2 regions of the Streptomyces sp. NPDC056734 genome follow, and region 2 is predicted to be linked to the other one. Evidence: predicted binding sites of a transcription regulator. Region 2 holds the regulator's gene; the other holds the start of a gene.
What was found. Region 2 encodes HspR, which represses chaperone genes until heat shock. Its sites were predicted from a motif close to TTGAGNNNNNNNNNCTCAA; they were not measured.
Positions count from the first base shown of each region.

Region 1: a site for HspR is predicted at 3,924-3,942, ahead of lon (endopeptidase La). Genes of this name have one in related genera too.

Region 1 covers NZ_JBHTZD010000042.1:1,417-13,492, forward strand. Annotated here, with positions in the region: gene ACFRFC_RS36865 (ATP-binding protein) at 1-385, opposite strand, end outside; gene ACFRFC_RS36870 (response regulator transcription factor) at 382-1,125, opposite strand; gene ACFRFC_RS36875 (spermidine synthase) at 1,239-1,943, opposite strand; gene ACFRFC_RS36880 (YfbM family protein) at 2,547-3,047, opposite strand; gene lon (endopeptidase La) at 3,965-6,406, shown strand; gene ACFRFC_RS36890 (MarR family winged helix-turn-helix transcriptional regulator) at 6,789-7,181, shown strand; gene ACFRFC_RS36895 (hypothetical protein) at 7,228-8,016, opposite strand; gene ACFRFC_RS36900 (nitrate- and nitrite sensing domain-containing protein) at 8,415-11,540, shown strand; gene ACFRFC_RS36905 (roadblock/LC7 domain-containing protein) at 11,537-12,076, shown strand, end outside.
Region 2 covers NZ_JBHTZD010000006.1:220,824-232,899, reverse strand. Annotated here, with positions in the region: gene ACFRFC_RS11385 (hypothetical protein) at 1-316, opposite strand, end outside; gene ACFRFC_RS11380 (helix-turn-helix transcriptional regulator) at 659-1,636, shown strand; gene ACFRFC_RS11375 (helix-turn-helix transcriptional regulator) at 1,692-2,681, shown strand; gene ACFRFC_RS11370 (LuxR C-terminal-related transcriptional regulator) at 2,638-3,675, opposite strand; gene ACFRFC_RS11365 (substrate-binding domain-containing protein) at 4,799-5,905, opposite strand; gene ACFRFC_RS11360 (heat shock protein transcriptional repressor HspR) at 6,135-6,596, opposite strand; gene dnaJ (molecular chaperone DnaJ) at 6,602-7,786, opposite strand; gene grpE (nucleotide exchange factor GrpE) at 7,895-8,554, opposite strand; gene dnaK (molecular chaperone DnaK) at 8,551-10,392, opposite strand; gene ACFRFC_RS11340 (MraY family glycosyltransferase) at 10,487-11,539, opposite strand; gene ACFRFC_RS11335 ((Fe-S)-binding protein) at 12,066-12,076, shown strand, end outside.

The DNA of each region.
Region 1 (12,076 bases), on a different contig from region 2:
TGCGCTGATGGTCCTGTGCCTCCAGCTCGTCCGCCATGCGGTTGATGGCGATGGCCAGATCGCCCAGCTCGTCCCGGCGGTTCTCCCGCACCCGGCGGGTGTAGTCGCCGTGCGAGATCGCCCGGGCCACCGCGTTCATGTCGTCCAGCGGGGCGGTCAGCGAGTGCGCCACGAACTGTGTGATCAGCAGCGTGGCGATCATCGAGAAGACCGTGATGAACCGCAGCTCGGTCTGGGTGCGCACGGCGATCATCGACAGACCGGTGGTGATCAGCACCGAGGTGACGACCAGCGCGCCCAGCTTGGTCTTGATCGAGAACGGACGCACGCCGCCCCAGGGCTCCCCCCCGGGGCTCTTTCTCGCGGCCGGCCGCCCCTCGCTCATGGCGTCGGTGTCTCCAGCGCGTAGCCCACGCCGTGCACCGTGCGGATCCGCTCCGCGCCGATCTTGCGCCGCAGCGCCTTGATGTGGCTGTCGACGGTCCGGGTGCCGGAGGCGTCCGCCCAGTCCCACACCTCCGCCAGCAGCTGCTCACGGGAGAGCACCGCGCGGGGCGTGTTCGCCAGGCACACCAGCAGATCGAACTCGGTGGGCGTCAGATGCACGTCCTCCGAGCGCACCCGCACCCTGCGCTGCGCGTGGTCGATCTCCAGCTCGCCCAGGCGCAGGATGCCGCTCCTCGGCGTGGACGCGGCGATCGCCGCCCGCTCCACCCGGCGCAGCAGCACATGCACCCGCGCCGCCAGCTCCCGCATCGAGAACGGCTTGGTCATGTAGTCGTCCGCGCCGACGCCGAGCCCGACCAGCATGTCCGTCTCGTCGTCACGCGCCGTGAGCATCAGCACCGGCACCGGGCGCTGGGCCTGCACCCGGCGGCAGACCTCCAGGCCGTCGAAGCCGGGCAGCATGATGTCGAGGATCAGCAGATCGGGCTGCCACGCCTCGGCCGTGTCGACCGCCGCCGGTCCGTCGCCGGCGGTCTGCACCAGAAATCCCTCGGCGCGCAGCCGGGCCGCGATGGCGTCGACGATCGTCGGGTCGTCCTCGACCACCAGCACCCGGCGCTGTGCGCCGGGTGTGGCCGTCGCCGCCGCGCTGCTCTGGGAGGTGTGTGTCTGCTCCATCGCCCGCCCCTGAAGTGTGCTTTCCGGAATCAGTGGGGTGATCCCTGGACTGCTATTGACGCTTGAATCATCCGCGCCAGGTACGCAGCGTACGGGCAGTCCCCGCGCCTTTGCTATCCAGGCCGGACGCCGAGATGCACGACGTCCGGAACGCCCCGGGCAACCGGCACCTCTTCGGTACGCACACGGTGTAATCCGGCATTCCCCAAGGTTCCTTCAAATTCCGGAGAGGGTTTCGCGGACCATACGGCGAGTACCCCACCGGGGGTCAAGACCCCTGCGCAGCTTGCGATTCCAGCCTCCGAATAGAGCCCGTCATTGTCCTCGGTGACGGTCCAGCCGGGCCCGTTGTCGATGTCGAGGCACAGGGCGTCATAAGTGGCGCACGTCTCATTGACGTACGCGACCAGATCCGCCTGGACGATCTCGGTGCGCGGGTCGGCGAGGGCCTCGCGGGTGAACTCGGCGAGGGGGCCCGCGCGATGCCAGTCGATGACGGCCGGTTCGCGCTCCACGACGGTGATCCGGCCCCAGCGGGGATCGGCGGCGGCGTGTGCGAGCGAGAACCCGACGCCGAGCCCGCCGATGAGGACGCCGGGCGCGGTCCGCCCGGCCAGCGCGGAGAGCGCCGCGTCGATCAGCAGCCGCTCGGAGCGGCCGTCCGAGGTGTCCATCAGGAAACAGCCGTTGGCGATGATCTGGAGCAACTCGCCGTGCCTGCGCAGCACGACCTCGCCGTAGGGACCCTCACGCCGGTCCAGGACTTGCGGGCGGCCGGCGAAGGCGGGATGGCTGGGAGGGACGGAAGAGGCGGCCATCCATTCATCCTGTCAGCCTCCTGACGTCCACCCGACGGAATTTCGCACACGGTGTTGACGGACGGTGAACGTGGCCGGGGCTGCCGGGGGCGGAGTGAGCGCGGGGCCGGGCGGGGAGCGGCCGGGGAGCGGCGCCCGGCACGGCTCCCGGTCACGCCCTGTGCGGAGGCACCGAACCCGCCGTGCCGTTCGGTATATCCGGACATCCGGCCGAACGCCGTGTCCGGCGGGGCCGCGTCTCGGGGCGTCGAAACCGGCCATCGGCGCGGCGCCCCGCTCGGCGATCTCCGCGACTACGGCGGCCCGTTCCGGAGGGACGCAGGCCAGGGCGGGCACGGAGTCCGACAACGGCACAATCTCGGCCAACTCCTCCTCGGGACAGGCGAGGGGGCTTGCGAGGCGAAGCGCCTCGACGGCCCGTCCCGCTGTTCGAACGGCGTACCCGCTCCCGGCACCGCCAGATCCGCCCCGCCCCGGTCGGCGACTGCCTCGCCGCACCTGAGCGGCCCTGCCGAGCGCGCTGAACTCACCCGCCCCGCCGGTCCCTTCGGCCCGCACCGGACGGACGTACGGATGCTCGAACAGCGGTCAGGTGCCGACAGGTCAGCCGATCCATATGACGACGGCCTGCCGATAGCGGGCGGCGATCCGGAAGAAGCGGGCCAGTTCCTGGTACTCCGCGGTCACCCAGTCCAGCGTGTCGCCGCGCTCCCAGATGTGGGGGTAGATCTCGGCCGCGGTGAGGTCCGCCGGGTTCACGCCCTTGTCCAGGGCCTCGGGGGTGAGGGCGGCGAGGGCCTCGGCGGCCTGCCGGACCCGGTCGGGGGTGAGGTAGCGGGGCGGTCCGTGGCCCCACTCCGCCGCCCCGGGGAGGTCCTCCTCGCCGAACACGATGTCGACGGGGAACGCCCGGCGGCGCAGCAGGAAGTCCAGCGCGTGCCAGGTCTTCTCCGTGCTGTGCAGCCGCGGCTCCGGTACGGGTCTCTCCTCGGCGTCCGCCGCCTCGGCCAGCTCGCCGACCCGGTCCCGGGCCCACTCGGGGTCGCCGAGCGCCCGGTCGAGTTCGGCGGCGGTCAGACGTACGTATTCTCCGGTCATTCCCATGGGCGGAGCCTAGGAGGCGGCACTGACAATGCCGTCCCTGCTGTCCTCAGTGTCCTTACTGTCCTCGCCGAGGTGCTTCGCGCTGGTCAGGGGGCGCCTGGCCCTCCGGGGTGCCACCGAGGACGGCCGTGCGGGCGTTCCGGTCGGCCGCCGCGCGGTGCGGGGTGCGCATGACGGCCCTGCGCAGGCCCCCGGTGGCGGTGGTCGGCGGAGGTCTTTGTCTGGTCGACCAGGGTGGGTGACGCCGGTTGTGGCGAGCTGGCCGCGCGGGGCGGAGGAGCCGGCGGGCGCTGTGGTCGCCACGTGGGTCACCGGGTCCGTCTTCCTGTCCGTCACCCCCGCCGCGACTCCGTCCGTCACCCCCGCCTCGGCCTCGGCCGGGACCCGCCTTGCGTCCGCGCGCGCAGCCGGTAGCCCTGGTGGGCGGGGGTATGGGCTTGAGGTCCGGTGGTCGTCGGGATGTCAGGTGGGCGGGCTCGGGGTCGGTCCGTCAGCCTGATCCCGGCCCCGGCCCCGGCCCCGGCCCCGGCCCCGGCCAGGCCCGGCACCCGGCCAAAGCCCGGCCCGGCCCGCTCGGCGGTGTCGAATACCTTCATCCACACCCCGTGGCCCAGCATCGCCCCAGCCACCTTGCGGACCGTCTCCTCGTTCACCCCCGGCGTCGTTCGTGGCGCCGCGGGCATGCCGTGGTCCGGGAGGCCGACGGCGATGGTCCAGCGCCATGGCTCGGTCTGCGGCTTCGCCGGCCCGTGGGACACGTTGCGCGGGTGTCGGAATCCCCTCGCCCCTTTCGGTGTTCTGGCTCGTCACGGGCTTGTGATGGGGTGATCGCTCAGAGCGAACAGCCGTCGGGGAACAATGGGGGGCTCACGAGCATTGAGTCGGCATAGCTCAACTTGACTGCCGAAGGGGAGATCATGGCTGCTGAGTCCGCCGGCTTCGGGGCGTCCACCCCGCTCGCCCTGCCCGTGCTGCCGCTCGACGACGAGGTCGTGCTGCCCGGGATGGTGGTCCCGCTGGACCTGAATGACACAGACGTACGCGCCGCCGTGGAGGCCGCCCAGGCCGCCGCGCGGTCGGAGCCGGGCAAGCCCAGGGTGCTCCTGGTGCCGCGGATCGACGGGGTGTACGCGACGACGGGCGTGCTCGGCACGGTCGAGCAGGTCGGCCGGCTGGCCGACGGCGACCCGGGCGCGCTGATCCGGGGGCGTGGCCGCGTGAAGATCGGCGCCGGGACGACCGGGCCGGGCGCGGCCCTGTGGGTCGAGGGCACGCGTATCGACGAGAGCGTGCCGGACCCGCTGCCGGGGCAGGCCGCCGAACTGGTGAAGGAGTACAAGGCGCTGGCCACCAGCTGGCTCCGCAAGCGCGGTGCCTGGCAGGTGGTGGACCGGGTGCAGGCCATCGACGATCTGTCCGCGCTGGCCGACAACTCCGGATACTCGCCGTTCCTGACTGTCGAACAGAAGATCGAACTGCTGGAGACCGGTGACCCGGTCGCCCGGCTGAAGCTGGCCGCCCAGCAGCTGCGTGACCACCTCGCCGAGCAGGATGTCGCCGAGACCATCGCCAAGGACGTCCAGGAGGGCGTCGACAAGCAGCAGCGCGAGTTCCTGCTGCGGCGCCAGCTGGAGGCCGTACGCAAGGAGCTGCGCGAGCTGAACGGCGACAACGGCAAGGACTCGGGCGAGGAGTCCGACGACTACCGCTCGCGCGTCGAGGCCGCCGATCTGCCCGAGAAGGTGCGCGAGGCCGCCCTCAAGGAGGTCGACAAGCTGGAGCGGTCCAGCGACCAGTCCCCGGAGGGCTCCTGGATCCGTACCTGGCTGGACACCGTCCTGGAGCTGCCCTGGAGCGAGCGCACCGAGGACGCGTACGACATACAGGGTGCCAAGGGCATCCTGGACGCCGAGCACTCCGGTCTGGAGGACGTGAAGGAGCGGATCACCGAGTACCTGGCCGTGCGCAAGCGGCGCGGCGAGCGGGGCCTCGGGATCGTCGGCGGGCGGCGCGGCGGTGCCGTGCTGGCGCTGGTCGGCCCGCCCGGTGTCGGCAAGACGTCGCTCGGCGAGTCCGTCGCGCACGCCATGGGGCGCAAGTTCGTCCGGGTCGCCCTCGGCGGCGTCCGGGACGAGGCCGAGATCCGCGGCCACCGGCGTACGTACGTCGGCGCGCTGCCCGGCCGGATCGTGCGGGCCATCAAGGAGGCCGGGTCCATGAACCCGGTGGTGCTGCTGGACGAGATCGACAAGGTCGGCTCCGACTACCGGGGCGACCCGGCCGCCGCCCTGCTCGAAGTCCTGGACCCGGCCCAGAACCACACCTTCAGGGACCACTACCTGGAGGTCGAGCTGGACCTGTCCGACGTGGTCTTCCTGGCCACCGCCAACGTGCTCGAAGCCATCCCGGAGGCCCTGCTCGACCGTATGGAGCTGGTCCGCCTCGACGGCTACACCGAGGACGAGAAGGTCGTCATCGCCCGTGACCACCTGCTCCCGCGCCAGCTGGAGCGGGCGGGGCTCGACAGGGACGAGGTGACCATCGACGAGAGCGCCCTGCGCAAGCTGGCCGGCGAGTACACGCGCGAGGCCGGGGTGCGCAACCTGGAGCGGTCGGTCGCCCGGCTGCTGCGCAAGGTCGCGGCCCAGCACGAACTGGGCGAGCGGAAGCTGCCGTTCACCGTCCTGGACGCCGACCTGCGCGCCCTGATCGGACGGCCGCACCATGTGCCCGAGTCCGCCCAGGACCCGGCCGAGCGGCGCACGGCGGTGCCGGGCGTGGCCACCGGCCTCGCGGTCACCGGAGCGGGCGGTGACGTCCTCTTCGTGGAGGCGTCGCTGGCCGACCCGGAGACGGGCGCGGCGGGTCTGACGCTCACCGGGCAGCTCGGTGATGTGATGAAGGAGAGCGCGCAGATCGCCCTGTCCTTCCTGCGCTCCCACGGGGCCGAGCTGGAACTGCCGGTCGGCGACCTCAAGGACCGGGGCGTGCACATCCACTTCCCGGCGGGCGCGGTCCCCAAGGACGGCCCGAGCGCCGGTGTCACCATGACGACCGCGCTGGCCTCGCTGCTCTCCGGTCGGCAGGTCCGTACGGACGTGGCGATGACCGGTGAGGTCTCGCTGACCGGGCGGGTGCTGCCGATCGGCGGCGTGAAGCAGAAGCTGCTCGCCGCGCACCGAGCCGGGGTGACCACCGTCGTCATCCCCAAGCGCAACGAAGCGGACCTGGACGACGTCCCGGCCGAGGTGCTGGACAAGCTCGACGTCCACGCCGTGACCGATGTCCGCCAGGTCCTGGAGCTGGCGCTCGCACCCGCCACCAACGGGGCGGCGCCGGAGGTCCCGGTCGCGGCGTGACGGACGCGGCCGGTCGGGCAGGGCCCGGGGTCCCGTGAGGGAGACCCCGGGCCCTCGTCCGAAGAGGGGTCGGAGGCTGCCGCCGGTCCGTGCCTGCGAAATACTGACGGAGCTGCGGAGAAGACAGCTCCTGGCGGAAACTTTCATGGACCGGAAACCGGGCAGGGGTGCTGACGTGCACGAGGACGGAAACGGCGAGGGGCATCGGGGCGAACCGGGCCCGGCACCGAGTGGTGTGGACCAGAGCGCGGAGCAGCGGTCGGACCAGCGGTCAGGGCAGGGGGCGGACCAGCGGTCGGAGCAGGGGTCGGGGCAGCGGTCGGAGCAGCGGTCGGATCCGGTCGTGCATCGGGAATTCCTGGATCTGGAGCGCGAGCTGACGATGTTCATGCGCCGGGCGCGGGCCAACCAGGGTGAGATGGCCCGCGAGGTCCACCCCGACCTGGAGTCGTCCGCGTACGGGCTGCTGGTGCGGCTGGACGAGTGCGGGCGGCAGCGGGCCACCGACCTTGCCGGGTACATCGGCGTCGGCAAGGCCACCATGTCCCGCCAGCTGCGTGCCCTCGAAGACCTCGGCCTGATCGCCCGCGAGCCCGACCCGGCGGACGGCCGCGCCTGGCTGGTCCATCTCACCGACGAGGGCCGCAGCCGCGTCGGCCGCGTCCGTGAGGCCCGCCGCGCCCGCTATGTCAGCAAGCTCGCCCACTGGGACCGCCACGAGGTGTCCGAACTGGCGAGGCTCCTCCAGCAGCTGAACCGGGGCATGGAGAAGTAGGCGGAGAAGGAGACCCCGCCCTACAGGGCTCCCCTCAGGGCTCCCCTCAGAACTCCACGAAAACCACCGTCGCATCGTCATGCGTCTTGCTCCGCCGCAGATACACCCGTTCCTCCGCGTCGGCCCGTTCCCGTGCCCGTACCTGGTCGATCAGGGACTGGGGGCCGTTCTTGCGGACGTGGAGGAACAGGTCCGTCCAGTCGCCCTCGCGGAACGTCTCCGTCCAGCGGGTCGCGCCGTCGGTGAGGGCGGCCAGCGAGCGGACCCCGGAGCGCGGGAGCGTCCCCGTCACCGCGCGGGCCGCCACCGAGGGATCCGCGGCGGCCGTGAAGAAGCCGCCCTCCTTGTTACGGAGAGTGGCGTCGGTCGCCGCCGCCGAGGTCAGGGTGGACCGGGGCACCCGGTCGAGCCGGTCGTCGAGGACCGGGGTGACCAGGCCATCGGGCGATTCCAGCAGCAGCGCCGAGTCGGAGAGCACCAGGTATTCGATCTCCGTGGCGGACCAGCGGACGGTGACGACCGTTGCCTGTGGGGTGCGAGGGTGAGAAAGGTCACAGGTTTCGGCGTGTGCTGAAGCGGTACGCGCGATGGCGAGCGACAGCGCTTCCGCAAGGGGGACATCAGTGAGCGAAACGGTCAGCTCGGTCAATGCCCCGCCCAGGCGCGCGGCGTACCAGGGGACGGAGTGCACGCACCCCGTCCCGTCCGGCGGTGGTGTCACCCCGTCGAGCACCACGAGCGAACCGCCCTGTCCGTGGGCGGGTAGTCCGACACTCGCGAAGTCCTCGTTGGGCCGCGCCCGCTCGCCGGGCTCCGATACCAGTTCCGTACGCATTCCGTCAGTCTGCACCACGCCTTCACAACCTGCGCGAATGGGCGACAACGCCTGCCCGGACGGCACGGCGGCGCAGGTCAGCCGCCGGGTTTGCGAGTAAATGCGGTGATCCGGGAACTGGTGACGGCGAATCCTGTCAAAGTGCGTCCCGCACGTCCAACTGGGGCGCGGGACCCACCCCTGCGCACAGGCCGGAGGAACTTGCCCGCCAACTCCCCTCCGATGTTCACTCCTTCGGGTGGCGGGTCCGATGATGCGCGACCACCATCCAGCGGCACTGGGAGGGTCGGTCACCGAAACCGGGTGAGGTCACACCAGTTGCACCGAATTGACGGAACGTCACCCGGCCGAACGTCACCCGGCCCTTTGGGTACAGCGAGTCAGGAATGCGAGCACCGGTGCAGAAGAAGCGGCTTCGGCGCGCAGGCAAGCGGACGGCCCCCACAGGAGGTCAGGAGCACCCGCCCGGCACCATCGCCGGGGGATCCGCGGGCCCGGCCGGCCCGGCCGTCGGACGCGGGCGGCCCACCCATGTACGCAACCGGCTGATCATCGCGGTGGCCGTGGTCGCCGCGGCCGTCGCCGGCGCGGGCACCCCCTCGGTGCTCGCCGCCTCCGGCCAGCTGAGCGACACGCAGGACCTGGTGACGCTGGCCACGACGACCCAGAACGCCCTCACCCTGGCCCACTCGCTCGCCGACGAGCGCGACGAGGTCACCTCCTTCGTCGCCGCCGGCCGCGACGAGTCCATGGCGCCCTCCGAGCAGCACAGCGTCCGCGTGGACCGCCAGGTCGCCGAACTGCGCGCCGACCCCGGCACCCCGGCCGCGCTGCGCGAGGACCTGGACACCATCGCCGGTGTCCGCCGCACCGCGCTCACCGGCAAGAACACCGCCATCGAAGCGCACCAGGCGTACTCCGACGCCATCGACGGACTCCACCGGCTCGCCGAGGACCTGGCCGAGAACCTGCCCCCACGGGCCGGGTCCGGCGCCTACGCCCTCGCCGAACTCGACACCGCCGTCCAGCAGGCCGCCGCCACCCGGGGCCTGCTGCTGGCCGCGCTCAGCGTCCCCACCACCACCGAGACCACCTACGACCCCTACACCGGTCTGCCCATCGAGACCACCGTGTCCTCCGACGAGGACACCGAGGTCCGTGACGCGCTCACCGCCGCCGCCCAGCAGGCCCGGCTGCGCTCCGACGCGGCCCTCGCCGGCTTCCACGACAGCGCCACCGAAAGCGCCAAGACCTCCTACGACTCCACCCTCACCGGCAGCGAGGTCAACTCCGCCGACGCGTTCCTGGCCGACCTCACCGACCAGCCCACGCTCAGCGAAGGCGAGCTGTCCACCGCCGCCGACGAGCTGGACGCCGCCCTGTCGGCCCGGATCGAGCTGATGCGCGGCGTGGAGTCCGCCCTCTACGAACGCCGGACCACCGATCTGGAGGCCCTGCGCGACGACGATGTCACCGCGCTGGAGATCCGGATCGCCGCGCTCGGCGCGCTGCTGCTGCTCGCCGTCGGTATCGCCACCGCCATGGCCCGCACCCTCACCCGCCCGCTCGCGGTGCTGCGCCTCGGTTCCGCCCGGCTCGCCGAGGCCGGTGACCCGCGCGCCGCGGAAGCGGTGAAGTTCACCGGCCGCAACGACGAGTTCGCGCAGGTCGTCCGGTCCGTCAACACCCTGCACGCGCAGGCCGTCACGCTGCACGAGCGGATCGCCACCCTGGAGTCCGACCGCAAGCACCTGGTCGCCCAGCGGCAGCGGATGGCCGACGCCCGTGAGGAACTGCGCGGCGAACTCGCCGACTCCGCCACCGCCCTGGAGCGGTTGCGCGGCACCATCGGCTCCACCTTCGTCAACCTCTCGCTGCGCACCCTCGGCCTGGTGGAGCGTCAGCTCACCGTCATCGAGGGCCTGGAGGACCGCGAGGACGACCCCGACCGGCTCGCCACCCTCTTCAAGCTGGACCACTTCGCCACCGTCATGCGCCGGCACAGCGAGAACCTCCTGGTGCTGGCCGGTACCGAGCATGTCCAGCACAGCGCCGGACCGGTCCCGCTCGTCGATGTCGTCCGCGCCGCCGTCAGTGAGATCGAGCGCTACGACCGGATCCGCATCGCCGCGCTGCCGCCGCACGCGCATGTCGCGGGGTTCGCCGCCGACGACCTCTCCCATCTGCTGGCCGAACTCATGGAGAACGCCACCGCGTTCTCCCCGCCCGAGGTGCCCGTCGAGGTCTCCGGCTGGCTGCTGGAGAGCGGCGAGGTGATGCTCTCCGTGCAGGACGAGGGCATCGGCATGACCGAGGAGCGGATGGTCCGGCTCAACACCCGGCTCAGCGAGTTCGACCCGGACTCGCCCTACGAGCAGGAGGGCGACGACGGTCTCGGGCTCGGCCTGTACGTGGTGGCCCGGCTCGCCCACCGCCACCAGGTGCGGGTCCAGCTGCGGGAGCAGAAGCAGGGCGGGATCGCCGTCGTCGTGGTGCTGCCCAGGACGCTGCTCGCCGATCCGCGCCCGGCCGCCGTCCCCGCCCCGGCGCCCTCCGCCGACGCCAGCGGGACCTTCACCCTCCCCGGCGCCGACGCCGAGGCCAACTCCAACGTCCTGCACGGCCGCCGCTCCGAGTCCCGTGACCCGCTGGTCGCCCTCGCGGAACAGGCGGTGGCCGCCGCGACCCCGGACGAGCTGGAACCCGTACGGGACGAGCCGCCCACCCTGGACGCCTCAGTCACCTCAGACACCCCGGACACGGCCACCCCGGACACGGCCACCCCGGACACGGCCACTCCGGCCACCGCCGTGCCGGACGCACCGGAGACCGGCGACCCGGAAGCCGCCGTCCAGGACACGGCCGCACCGGAATCCGCCGTCCAGGACACCGCCGTACCGGAATCCGCCGTACCGGAATCCGCGGTCCAGGACACCGCCGTACCGGACATCGTGCCGGTCGCGGACACCGTGCCGGTCGCCGACGACCTCGTAGGGGAGCACGTACGGCAGCACGAGCGGGAGCGGGTGCGGGAGTCCGTGCCGGAGCCCGTCGTGCCCGCGCCGCTGCCGGTGCGCAAGGTGGTGCGGGAGCCCAGTCCCGCCGCCGAGACCACGATGGAGCTGCTGGCGCCCGAGCCGCTGGAGGAGCACGCGGCACCGGCGCCCGCGTCCGATCCCTATGCCATCGGGCCCGACACCCACGAGCGCGCGCCCGATGTGCGGCCCCATGGCGAACCGGGCGCTGCCGAGGAGCCCGTCACCGACAAGGGGTTGCCGAAGCGCACCCCCAGGATCACCGTCCCGCAGGCCGCGCCCCGGCCGCGCGGCGGCTCCGTCGACGCGGAGGCGCTGCGGCGGCGGCTCGGCGGGTTCCGCAAGGGGGCCGAGGCCGGGCACCGGGACGTGACGGTGGAGATCGCCGAGCAGACGGCCCGTACCCGGACAGCCGACGCGGGATCCGACGCAGGACACACAGAGGCCGAAGAATTCACGGGGGGCACCGTCGAGGAGGCAAGCAGTTGACCGCGCCCAGTACGTTCGGACTGAGCAGTGAGGCCCGTAATCTGCACTGGCTGCTGACCAACCTCGTCGAGGAGGTGCCCGGCATCCTCTCCGTCGCTGTGGTCTCCTCCGACGGGTTGCTGCTGCTCTCGTCCGACCCCGGGAGAAACGCGGAAGCGCGGGAGGCGAGGGAGGAGCGCCCCAGCGGGCCACGCGGCTCCTCCGCCGATCTCGCCACCATCGTGTCCGGCATCGGCAGCCTCACCATCGGCGCGGCCAAGGTGCTGGACTTCGGCGGGGTGAAGCACACCATGATCGCGTTGGCCGAGGGCAGTGTGTTCATCATGTCGATCAGCGATGGCTCGCTGCTCGGCGTGCACGGCTCGGCGAGCTGCGACATGAGCGTGGTGGCGTACCACATGGCGCTCTTCGTGGGCCGCGCCGGACATGTGCTGACCCCTGAACTCCGCAGCGAGCTGCGTAAATCCCTGGAATCCGAGTCCGAGTCCGAGTCCGATTCTGGATCCGATCCTGGGTCCGGTTCCGGGTCCGGGGCC
Region 2 (12,076 bases):
CTGAGATGGTTCGTTGCGCGGCGGGCGTGGGCTCCGCCAGCTGATGGTCTCGCTGGTCCAGATTGACGAAGATCATTCCGTACCGGATGGCACACCGCACGGGCTGCGGCGCGCCCCGGGGCCGGCGCAGACATCGATAGGCGCGCACGTCCCCGTCCTCGTCCCGGGTCACCACCACGGGCTCACCGAAGACCGTCACCATCAACGAGTCACCACTGTGGGGGAGCGCGGTGACCAGATCGATGAAGTGCCAGCCCGAGCGGTAGGCCGTGGCCATTTCTCGGCGGAAGGAGCGGTCATCGGGTGGTGTAGTCATGTCAATCCCAGACGCTGTCATTCATACCGACCGGAGCGGTCACAAGATCCGTTCCGATGGCTACAGCCCCCCGCGACTGAACACTGCCCGCCTCATTGTCGCCACTCTTCCCACCAGCGAGGCCACTCAGCGCACCGAAGGCCAGGACGGCGGACAAGGCGGCGACAAGCATCGAGCGAAGCATTCTCTTACGCATAGTCGGCTTCGTCCTCACTTGAAGGTCCCCTCTTCCCCCGTCGGATAAGACGATGGCTCATTCAGGCACGTCATGGCCACACAATCGGTGCATCATGTTCCTGCACGTTCAGGACCCTGGGGGGTGGAAATTTGGTTTCGAATGGGATGAAAGCGACACATCCCCACGCGGTGACCGAGCTGTGTGCAGAAGGTGGCCGCGTTTATGCCAACGCTCTGCGTACAGGACGCGTCGCCCGTACGGAGGTGGAGACCGCTCCCTGCCTCATGGAGTACGCCCTCCTCCACCCCGACCCCGACGACCCGAACTGGCTGGTGCCCATCGCCCCGTCGATCGCCCTGGCCCAGCGGCTCACTTCGCTCGAACGGGAGATCACCGAGCGGCGGCGGCTGACCATCGAGCTGGCGGACGCGTTCGAGCCGTTCATGGCACTGAGCGCCCGGGAGGTCGCCCCCACCCACTCCATCACCGTGCTGGAAGGGCTGGACCGGATCAATTCGGCGCTCGACCTGGCAACCGCCCAGTGCCAGAACGAGATGCTCACGATCCAGCCGAATCGTGGCCGCCGCCCGGAGAACCGGCTGATCGAGGGGCTGGAGCGGGACCGCACGCTCATCGAGCGCGGGGTCCGCATCCGCACGCTCTACCAGCACACCGCGCGCCACAGCCCCGAACGCATCGCCTACACCGACCAGTTCGCCGACGGCAAGGCGGAATACCGCACCATCGACGAACTGGTCGAGCGCCTCATCATCTGCGACGAGACGGTCGCGTTCATCCCGATCCGCGACGACCGGCAGGTGGCCCTCGAACTGCGCCACCCCGGCCTGGTCAACTACCTGATCAAGGTCTTCGAGTTCATGTGGGACCGGGCGGTCCCGCTGAGCGCCGGCGCCCCGTACGAGACCGCCCCCGACGGCATCACCGACATCCAGCACTCCATCGCCAAGCTCCTGGTGGAGGGCCATGTCGACGAGGCGATAGCCCGCCGCCTCGGGATGAACGTCCGCACCTGCCGCGCCCACATCGCCAAGCTGGCGACCGCGCTGGGCAGCGGCAGCCGGGCCCAACTCGGCTATCTCATCGCGCAGTCCGGGATTCTGGACAAGGACCAGCAGCGTTGAGGGCGGTGAACCGCCCGGCCGCCGGGCCGGGGACCCGCCAGGAGGGTGCAATCGAGTGACCGCCGCACCCCACCCCGAGCACGGTGTGGAGGACCTGTGCCCCGCCGGCCTCGCCCTCTACGAACTGGCCCTGCGCGAAGGGTCGGTGGCCGGCGCGACGGCCGCCCAGGTGCCCTGTCTGGTGGACACCGGGCTGCTGGTCCCGGCGCTCACCGACCTGGACCGGCTGGAGCCCGTGTCCCCGGCGCTCGCGCTCCAGCACTTCCTGCGCGCCTCCGCGCTGCGGGTCGCCGACGAGCGCCTGCGCGAGACGCGGCTGACCCAGCTGCTCGAACCGCTGATAGGGATCGGCGGCCGCGCCGGGCCCCCGGCGGACCCGGGCGTCTCGGCACTGAGCGGACTGCGCGTGATCAACGACGCGATAGCCCGGGCCATGGCCGCCACCACCGAGGAGATGCTCTGCGTCCAGCCGCACAACGGCCTGGTCGGCAAGCCGGTGGAGAGCCACGCCGAAGCCATCCGGCGCGACCAGGAACTCCTCGACCGCGGCGCCCGGATCCGCACCCTCTACCAGCACACCCTGCGGTACGTCCCGATCACGGCCGGACGCTACGAGCAGCTGTCCGGCGATGTGGAGGCCCGCACGCTGGACGAGGTGACCGAGCGCCTCATCATCCTCGACCGCGAGGTCGCCTTCCTCCCCGCGAACCCGGACCGCACCCTCGCCCTGGAGATCCGGGTCCCCGCCCTCGTGACCTTCCTGGCAACCACCTTCGACCGCCTGTGGCACCTCGCCACCCCGATGTACCCGCAGGCCGTCCGGCAGCCCGCCCTCAACGGCGTCACCCATCGCCAGCACGCCATAGCGCGGCTGCTCGTCGACGGCCTGACGGACGCCGTCATCGCCGAACGCCTCGGCATGAACATCCGCACCGCCCGCGTCCACATCGCCAAGCTCGCCGCCACCCTCGGCAGCGAGAGCCGGGCGCAGCTCGGCTATCTCATCGCGCGGTCGGGGATTCTCGACCCTGACCGGGAAGGGTGAGCCCGGCCGGGGCGGAGGCGGGACTGTCCAGCCCCACCTGGGCTATGCGCACCCCCAGCTGGGTACGGCTGGCGGCGCCCAGGGTCTCCGAGAGACGGGCGATGTGCGCGCGGCAGGTACGGACGCTGATGCCCAGGCGTTCCGCGATCACCGCGTCCTGGTGGCCCTCCGCCAGCAGCGCGGCGATGGACTGCTCGCGGTGCGAGATGCCCTCGATGCCGGTGTCGGGGAGCGGGGCGGTCAGCGGGATCGCCAGCCGCCACAGGCGCTCGAAGACGGTCACCAGGTACTCCACCAGGCCGGGGTGGCGCAGTTCCAGGGCCATCGTGCGGTCCGCGTTCGCCGGGATGAACGCCACCGTGCGGTCGAACAGGATCAGCCGGTCGATCACCTCGTCCAGCGTCCGGGCCTCGACCGCCTCGCCCATCAGTTCGAGGTAGTTCAGCAGTCCCTGGCCGTGCCGGGCGACATGGTTGTACAGGTCGCGCATGCGCACGCCGCGACCGCGCAGCGCCAGCGCCCGGTGCAGGCCCTCGGACAGTTCGTGCTCCCGGCGGATGCCGCCCGGCTGGACCGTGAGCACCTGCGTCGTGCACGCCTCCGTCGCCTCGTCCAGCGCCGCCTGGATGCGGGCGGGGCCGTCCAGCACCCGGATCGCGGTGCCCTCACCCGGCGCCGAGGCCGGGGCCGGGCCGCCCAGGCCCGCGTACCACTCGACGGCGGCGACCGCCGCGCCCACCCGCCGCTGGCCCGCGCTGACCTCGTCGTAGACCCCGCGCAGCAGCCGGGTCATGACCTCCTGCGGGGCCGTGGGGACCAGCCAGTCCATGTCATCGGGGTCCGGGTGCAGCAGGGCCAGCTCCAGCAGACAGGGCACCGGCCCGGCGTCGCCGCGCGGCACCCGGCCGCGCCGTACGGCCCGGGAGTACACGCGGTCACCGGCCTCGCACAGTCGGTCGGCACCGTGGGGATGCTCCCTTCCGTGCCCGGCCATCGCCCATTCCACCCCCGGTCCCAGCCTCTCCGTGTCGTCGGCGCGGTCCGCCGACGGGCCCCGGCCACACCCGGGAGGCCGGCACCGACGAGCCCCTTCGGCCCCGCAACTATGCGCGGCCCGGACCTGCTCCGCAACACGGCTCTTCGGAACGGCGCCACAAGATCCCGCCGTTCTGCACCGCTTTCCCCCGTCCCCCGCACCTTCGCACACAACAAGATGACGACGGTGTACGGGACTTGCGGCGGGTGTGAGTGACGTACGCGAGGGGGCGGAGCCTGCGCGGCGCGAGGCCGTTTCCGGGCGGGGCGGGCCGTTTCCCGGGGGCCGTTTCCCGGAGGGCGGACCGTTTCCCGGCGGGGGCGGGGGGCGACGCGGGACCAGGCCCGCTTCCCGGCGGGGGCGGGGGCCGACGCGTTGCGCAGCGACAGCGAGGCGGACGCCTGTGGAACACCCCCGCATACCCAGGGCCGACACGGGACGAGACCCGTTCCGCGGCCGGGAGCGCCCCATGCGGTGGCCGTACTCCCACCGGGGTGTGCCCGGCACGGGTCCAGGCCCGTTTCCCGGCAGGGCGAGGCCCGACGCGCTGCGCAGCGACAGCACGGCGGACGCCTGTGGAACACCCCCGCACGGGCGGGCCCGACAGCCGGGAAATGTCCTCGGCCTCCTGCGCCCACGGAACACCCCGCATACCCGGGACCGACACGGGACGAGACCCCTTCCGCAGCCGGGAGCGCCCCGTGCGGTGGCCGTTCTCCCGCCGGGGTGATGGCCGGCACAGGACCAGGCCCGTTTCCCGGCAGGGGCGGAGCCCGACGCGTTGCGCAGCGACAGCAGGGCGGACGCCTGCGGAACACCCCCGCACGGGCGGGGCCAACAGCCGAGAAATGTCCTCGGCCCCCTGCTCCCGCGGAACATCCCCGCATACGCGGGGCCGACGCGTAGCCCTCGACCGGACCGCGCGGGTCGATCGGAACACCCCCGCATACCCGGGGCCGACGCGGGACGAGACCCGTTCCGCAGCCGGGAGCGCCCCGTGCGGTGGCCGTTCTCCCGCCGGGGTGATCGCCCGGCACGGATCCCGGCGCCCGCGGATCCGGCGTGATCCGGCCGAGAGGCCCTACGTCAGGCCCGCCGCCGCGCAGGCCTCCTCGTAGTCGGCCGTACAGATGTCCGACACCTGGTAGATCTCGTCGGCGACCACGGTGTCCTTGATGTTCTCCGCCGTCAGCGCCACCACCGTCACCAGCTGCGACGGGATGTCCTCGTGCGTCGGGCTGTCCACCCGGTCCCGGGTCAGCGCGTCGAACTGGATGTCCCTGCCCTGCACCCGGGCCACCGCCATCTCGGCGGCGGCCTCGGCCTCCTGCGGATAGGACTTGTATACGCTCATGAACTGCTCGCCGGTGAGAATCCGCTGCACGGCCACCAGTTCGGCGTCCTGCCCGGTGATCGGCGGCAGTTCGGTGACCCCGGCCGCCGCCAGCGCCTTGATGACCCCGCCCGCCATGCCGTCGTTCGCGGCGAGCACCCCGGCGATGTTGTCCGCGCCGATCTCCTTGATCGCGGCGGCCATGTTCGCCTCGGCGTTCTCCGGCTTCCAGTCCTTGGTGTCGTACGACTCGGCGATCGTGACCTGGCCCTCCAGCTCGTCCAGCGCGCCCTGCTTGAACTGGCCGGCGTTGGGGTCGGTCGGCGAGCCGTTCATCATCACGATCCGGTCGGAGGTGGAGACATCGCTGCCCAGCGCCTCCAGCAGGGTGCGGCCCTGCACCTCGCCCACGAGTTCGTTGTCGAAGGAGATGTACGCGTCGATCGGGCCCTCGGCCAGCCGGTCGTAGGCGATGACCGGGATGCCCGCGTCCTTCGCCTTCTGGACCTCGCCCGCGATGCCCTTGGCGTCGACCGCGTCCAGCACGATCGCGTCGACAGCGTTGTCGATCATCTGCTGGAGCTGGGTCTGCTGGAGTGCCGCGTCCGCGTCGGCGTTGGCGTACTCGACCTTGCCCTTGTTGTCGGTGAGATCCGCGACCTTCCGCTCGAAGATGGGGTGGTCGAACCGGTCGTAGCGCGTGTTCGCCTTCTCCGGGAGCAGCAGTCCGATCGTGAGGTCGTCGCCCTTGGTCGGGGTGGCGTCGCCGGCGTCCCCCGTCGCGCCCAGGACGCCGCAGCCGGCGAGCGAGAGGATCAGCGAGGACGTGGCCACGGAGCGGGCGATACGAGCCATTTGGTTCTCACTTCATGTGCGGATGGGACGCGGGTGGCGGTGCACAACCCGAATGACTGAAGAGCCAACGCGTCAAGCGCTGGAGACGTCAAGCGATACGAGTTAACGAGATGGCAATATCGCCTTCCGTTTACGGGGCGCTTCCGGAGGCCGCCGAGGTGGACACGAGTAAGGGCCGGGAGGGGCTGTTCCGCCCTCCCGGCCCTTGGCCGTTCATGGAACCGGCCGGTCAGTCCGGCTGCTGCCGCTTCGGCCGCCACACCACCAGCGCGCTGGTCTGCTGCACCTCCTGGTACGGCACCAGATCGCGGCGGTACGACGCGTGCACCTGCGCCTCGCGCTGGCGCATCGCCGCGGCGGCCCCGTCGACGGCGGACTCCAGCTCGGCGACGCGGGCCTGGAGCGCGGCGACCTGGTTCTCCAGCTCGATGATCCGCTTGATCCCGGCCAGGTTGATGCCCTCGGCCTGCGACAACTGCTGCACCTGGCGGAGCAGTTCGATGTCCCGGACCGAGTAGCGCCGGCCCCGGCCCGCGGTGCGGTCCGGGGAGACCAGGCCCATACGGTCGTACTGACGCAGTGTCTGCGGGTGCAGACCGGAGAGCTGGGCCGCCACCGAGATGACGTAGACCGGGGTCTCCTCGGTCATTTCGGGAATTCCCCCGCGCTGACGGGGACGACGGCCGTCCATCTCGATCAAGCTCCCTTCGCGGCCTGGAACAGCTCCGCCCGCGGATCCTCACCCGCGGTCGCCTCGCGATACGCCTCCAGCGCGTCACGAGCCTTCCCCGAAAGGTCCTTGGGGACACTCACTTCGACGGTCACCAGCAAGTCGCCGCGGCTGCCGTCCTTACGGACCGCGCCCTTGCCCCGGGCCCGCATCGTACGGCCGTTGGGTGTGCCGGGGGGCAGCTTCAGGGTGACCGGCGGACCGCCCAGCGTCGGGACCCGCACCTCGCCGCCGAGCGCCGCCTCCGTGAAGGTCACGGGGACGGAGACGGTGAGGTTGTCGTCCTTGCGGCCGAACACCGGGTGCTCGCCGACATGGACGACCACATACAGATCGCCCGCCGGGCCGCCGCGCTCGCCCGGCCCGCCCTTGCCGCGCAGCCGGATCCGCTGGCCGTCATGGACCCCGGCCGGGATACGGACCTGCATGGTGCGCGAGGACTTGGCCCGGCCGCTGCCCTTGCAGACCTCGCAGGGGTTCTCCGCGATCAGGCCGCGGCCCTTGCAGTCGGGGCACGGGTCGGTCAGCGAGAACCCGCCGCCCGAGCCGCGCGCCACCTGCCCGGTGCCGACGCAGGTCGGGCACACCCGCGGTGTGCCGTTCGCGTCGCCGGTGCCCGAGCAGGCCTTGCAGGGGGCCTGCGAGGACATCCTGAGCGGGACCGTCGCGCCCTCGATCGCCTCGGTGAAGCTGAGGGTGACCTCGGAATCGATGTCCTGGCCGCGCCGGGGCTGGACCCGGGTCCCCGGTCCGGCCCCGCCGCGGTTGAACAGGCCGCCGAAGACATCGCCGAGCCCGCCGCCGAAGCCGCCGCCCCCGCTGCCGCCCTGGGGCTGGCCGCCGCCGAAGAGATCGCCGAGGTCGAAGTTGAAGTTGCCCTGGCCGCCGCCCGGTCCGGGGCGGAAGCCGCCGTTGCCGAACAGCGCGCGGGCGTCGTCGTACTCCTTGCGCTTCTTGGGGTCACCGAGGACGTCATTCGCCTCGGAGATCTCCTTGAACCGCTCCTCGGCCTTGGCGTTGCCCTTGTTGGCGTCCGGGTGGTACTCCCGGGCCAGCTTGCGGTACGCCTTCTTGATCTCGGCCTCGGTGGCGTCCTTCGGGACGCCGAGGACCTTGTAGAAGTCCTTCTCGATGTAGTCCTTCGTACTCATCCCCGACGTCCCTCCTTCCCCGTCCTGCCTGTCCCGCCTGACCCGCCCGTCGTGCCCGTCCTGCCCGTCTTCCTCGGTGTGCCCGGCATCGCGGGCTTCCTCGTCGCGTCAGCCCTCGTCCGGGCCACCGCTCTCCTTGTTGTCGGCGGCATCGGCGTCGGCGGACTCGGCGTCGGATCCCTTGACCGTCTGCGCGCCCGGCTGCGGCTCGGCGACCGCCACCCGCGCGGGACGGATGGTGCGCTCGCCGATGCGATACCCCGGCTGGAGGATCGCGACGCACGTCGTCTCCGTGACATCGGGCGCGTACGAGTGCATCAGGGCCTCGTGGATCGTCGGGTCGAAGGGCTCGCCCTCCTTGCCGAACTGCTGGAGGCCCATCTTGGCCGCCACCGTCTCCAGCGACTCCGCGACCGACTTGAAACCGCCGACCAGCTCGCCGTGCTCCCGCGCCCGGCCGATGTCGTCGAGCACCGGGAGCAGCTCGGTCAGAAGGTTCGCGATCGCGATCTCCTTGACGGCGATCCGGTCCCGCTCGACCCGGCGGCGGTAGTTCTGGTACTCGGCCTGGAGCCGCTGGAGGTCCGCCGTGCGCTCACCGAGCGCCGTACGCACCTGGTCCAGCTGGGCCACCAGACCGGCTGTGCCGGTCCCGTCCCCGGCCGGAGCCGCCCCCTCCTCGGGGGCGGGCTTCGGCTCGGCGTCGTCGGGGGTCGCGCCGGAGGGGACGTCGGGCTTCTCCTCGAAGCCCGGGGTCTCCTCGGTCACGCCGCACCGTCCTTGCGCTCGTCGTCCACGATCTCCGCGTCCACCACGTCGTCGTCGGCCTTCGGCGTGTCACCGGCGGTGGCGCCGCCCGCGGCCTGCGCGGACTGGGCGTCCGCGTACATGGCCTGGCCGAGCTTCTGGGAGACGGCGGCGACCTTCTCGGTGGCCGTACGGATCTCGGCGGGGTCCTCGCCCTTGAGCTTCTCCTTCAGCTCGGCGACGGACTCCTCGACCTCGGTCTTGATCTCGCCGGGGACCTTGTCCTCGTTGTCCTTGAGGAACTTCTCCGTCTGGTAGACGAGCTGCTCGCCCTGGTTACGGGTCTCGGCGGCCTCGCGGCGGCGGTGGTCCTCCTCCGCGTACTGCTCGGCCTCCTGACGCATCCGGTCGACCTCGTCGCGCGGCAGCGAGGAGCCGCCGGTGACGGTCATCTTCTGCTCCTTGCCCGTGCCCAGGTCCTTCGCGGTCACGTGCATGATGCCGTTGGCGTCGATGTCGAACGCGACCTCGATCTGCGGGACGCCGCGCGGCGCCGGGGGCAGACCGGTCAGCTCGAACATCCCGAGCTTCTTGTTGTACGCCGCGATCTCGCGCTCGCCCTGGTAGACCTGGATCTGCACCGACGGCTGGTTGTCCTCGGCGGTGGTGAAGATCTCGGACCGCTTGGTCGGGATCGTCGTGTTCCGCTCGATCAGCTTGGTCATGATGCCGCCCTTGGTCTCGATACCGAGGGACAGCGGGGTGACGTCGAGCAGCAGGACGTCCTTGACCTCGCCCTTGAGGACACCGGCCTGGAGGGCGGCGCCGATGGCGACGACCTCGTCCGGGTTCACGCCCTTGTTGGCCTCGCGTCCGCCGGTCAGCTCCTTGACCAGCTCGGCGACGGCGGGCATACGCGTGGAGCCGCCGACCAGGACCACGTGGTCGATCTCACCGAGCTGGATGCCGGCGTCCCGGATCACATTGTGGAACGGGGTCTTGCAGCGCTCCAGCAGATCCGCGGTCAGCTGCTGGAACTGGGCGCGGGTCAGCTTCTCGTCGAGGTGCAGGGGGCCCTCGGCGGAGGCCGTGATGTACGGGAGGTTGATCGAGGTCTCGGTGGACGAGGACAGCTCGATCTTGGCCTTCTCGGCGGCCTCGCGAAGCCGCTGGAGGGCCATCTTGTCCTTGGACAGATCCACGCCGTGGCCGGACTGGAACTGCTTGACCAGGTAGTCCATGACCCGCTGGTCCCAGTCGTCACCACCGAGGTGGTTGTCACCGTTGGTGGCCTTCACCTCGACCACGCCGTCGCCGATCTCCAGCAGCGACACGTCGAAGGTGCCACCGCCGAGGTCGAAGACGAGGATGGTCTGGTCGTCCTTGTCGAGGCCGTACGCCAGGGCGGCCGCGGTCGGCTCGTTCACGATCCGCAGGACCTTCAGGCCCGCGATCTCGCCGGCCTCCTTGGTGGCCTGGCGCTCGGCGTCGTTGAAGTACGCCGGGACCGTGATGACCGCGTCGGTGACCTTCTCGCCCAGGTACGCCTCGGCGTCGCGCTTCAGCTTCTGGAGCACGAAGGCGCTGATCTGCTGCGGGTTGAAGTCCTTGCCGTCCAGGTTGATCTTCCAGTCGGTGCCCATGTGGCGCTTGACCGACCGGATGGTCCTGTCGACGTTGGTGACGGCCTGACGCTTGGCCACCTCGCCGACCAGCACCTCACCGTTCTTGGCGAAGGCGACGACGGACGGCGTGGTCCTGGCGCCCTCTGCGTTGGTGATGACGGTGGGCTCGCCGCCCTCCAGAACGCTGACGACGGAGTTAGTCGTGCCCAGGTCGATGCCGACCGCACGTGCCATGGTTGTTTCCTCCAGCTGACTTGAGTGGAACGGACTCAAGTGTGCATCAGTCTCTCGACTGGGTCAACAGAGCTGAGTCAACCTCGCTCAACTCTTATCCGTTCCTTACACGCAACTGCGCTCTGGCCTGGGAAGACGCACCCCGCCGAGCAGAGGTTGCGTGCACCCCAGGCATCCCCTGCGGCGCCCCATGCACCCGGAGCAGCGCCGCTACGACCATCAGCGCCCCGCCCGCCACCCACAGCACGGCCGCCGCGCCCGCCCACCCGGTGTGCACCAGCACCCCCACCGCCACCGCGGCGAAGGCGCCCGCGCCCAGCACCACGGTCGCCCCCTGGGCCGTCAGCCCCGCGCGGCGCAACCGGTGCGCCAGATGATCCGGACCGCCCGCGCGCAGCGCCCGCCCCGCGAGCCGCCGGGCGACCAGCACCAGCAGCACGTCCGTCACGGCGACCGCCGTCAGGGCGAACAACACGCCGAAGGACACGGAGATTTCGCCGCCCGCGCGCGTGAGCAGCGCCGCGCCCGCGAGCACGAACCCGGTGAACAGCGAGCCGGTGGCGCCGAGCGCGATCCGCGCGGGCGGCCAGTTGTGCATGAGGAACCCGGTCAGCGCCGCCGCGAGCACGCTCAGCAGCGCCGCGAGCCCGTCCATCACCTCCGCCGCCGCGCAGGCCCCGACCCCGAAGGCGGTCACCACCCCGACCGTCCCGGCGAGCGCGTCGGAGTGGTCGAGGGACCGGAAGGCCAGCGCGACCCCGGCGATCCAGCAGGCGGCCAGCACCCCGCCGACGACGCCGGTACGCCCGTACGGCACCACGCACAGCGCGGCGATCGCCGTAGCGGCGAGCAGGAAGCGGGTGCGCAGCCGCCAGAGGTCGGCGGCGAGGCCGAGCCCGGCGACGGCGAGGCCGGCCACCAGCAGCGCGCCGGCCTCGCCGCCGAGCCGGGCGACCCCGGCCCATTCCCCGGCCCCGGCGACGGCGGCGGTGGCCCCGACCACCGCCGCACCGCCGAGCACCGGCACGGGCCGCACCCGCCGACGCCGCTCCAGCAGCCCACGCCGCAGCGCGAGCGGGCGGAGCAGCGCCGAGAGCAGAGCGGCGAGCAGGAGTGCGGCCACGGCCGCGGCGATCCCGTAGAACACGTACACAAACTAAGCCGAATGTCACGATTTGTGATGAATACTGGGGGTGTCTCGGCGCGGCGTGGCGCGTGTACATGGGCGGAGTGGCTGGCCGCCGGGGGGGCTGGGCCGGGGCCAGGGGGGCCGGCCGGGGACCCGGGGCCGGTTACTGCGGTCGGCGCGCGCCACGCGCAGGCGCGCGCGGGCGGATAGCGGCGGCGGGCGACAGGCAAGCGGCATGCAGGCAGCAGGCAGCGAACAACAGCCGACAGGCGGCGGACGGGAACCAGCGGACGGCGGACCGGCGGACGGCGGACCGGCGGACGACGGACCGGCGGACCGGCGGACAGCGGGTGGCATTGCAGGAGTCACCGCCGAAGTGACCCACCCGGCAACCCCTCAGCGACACAGATCACCGAGTGCCTGGCTACAGTGCGAGGCGGGATGCGGGGTAATCTCGAAGGACCGCGTAAGTTACCGCTTAGTAATGACGGAGTCGCCGGAGCACCGGCGGGTCCCTCCCCCCGCAGGCCCGAGGAGCCCTGAGATGCAACTCGC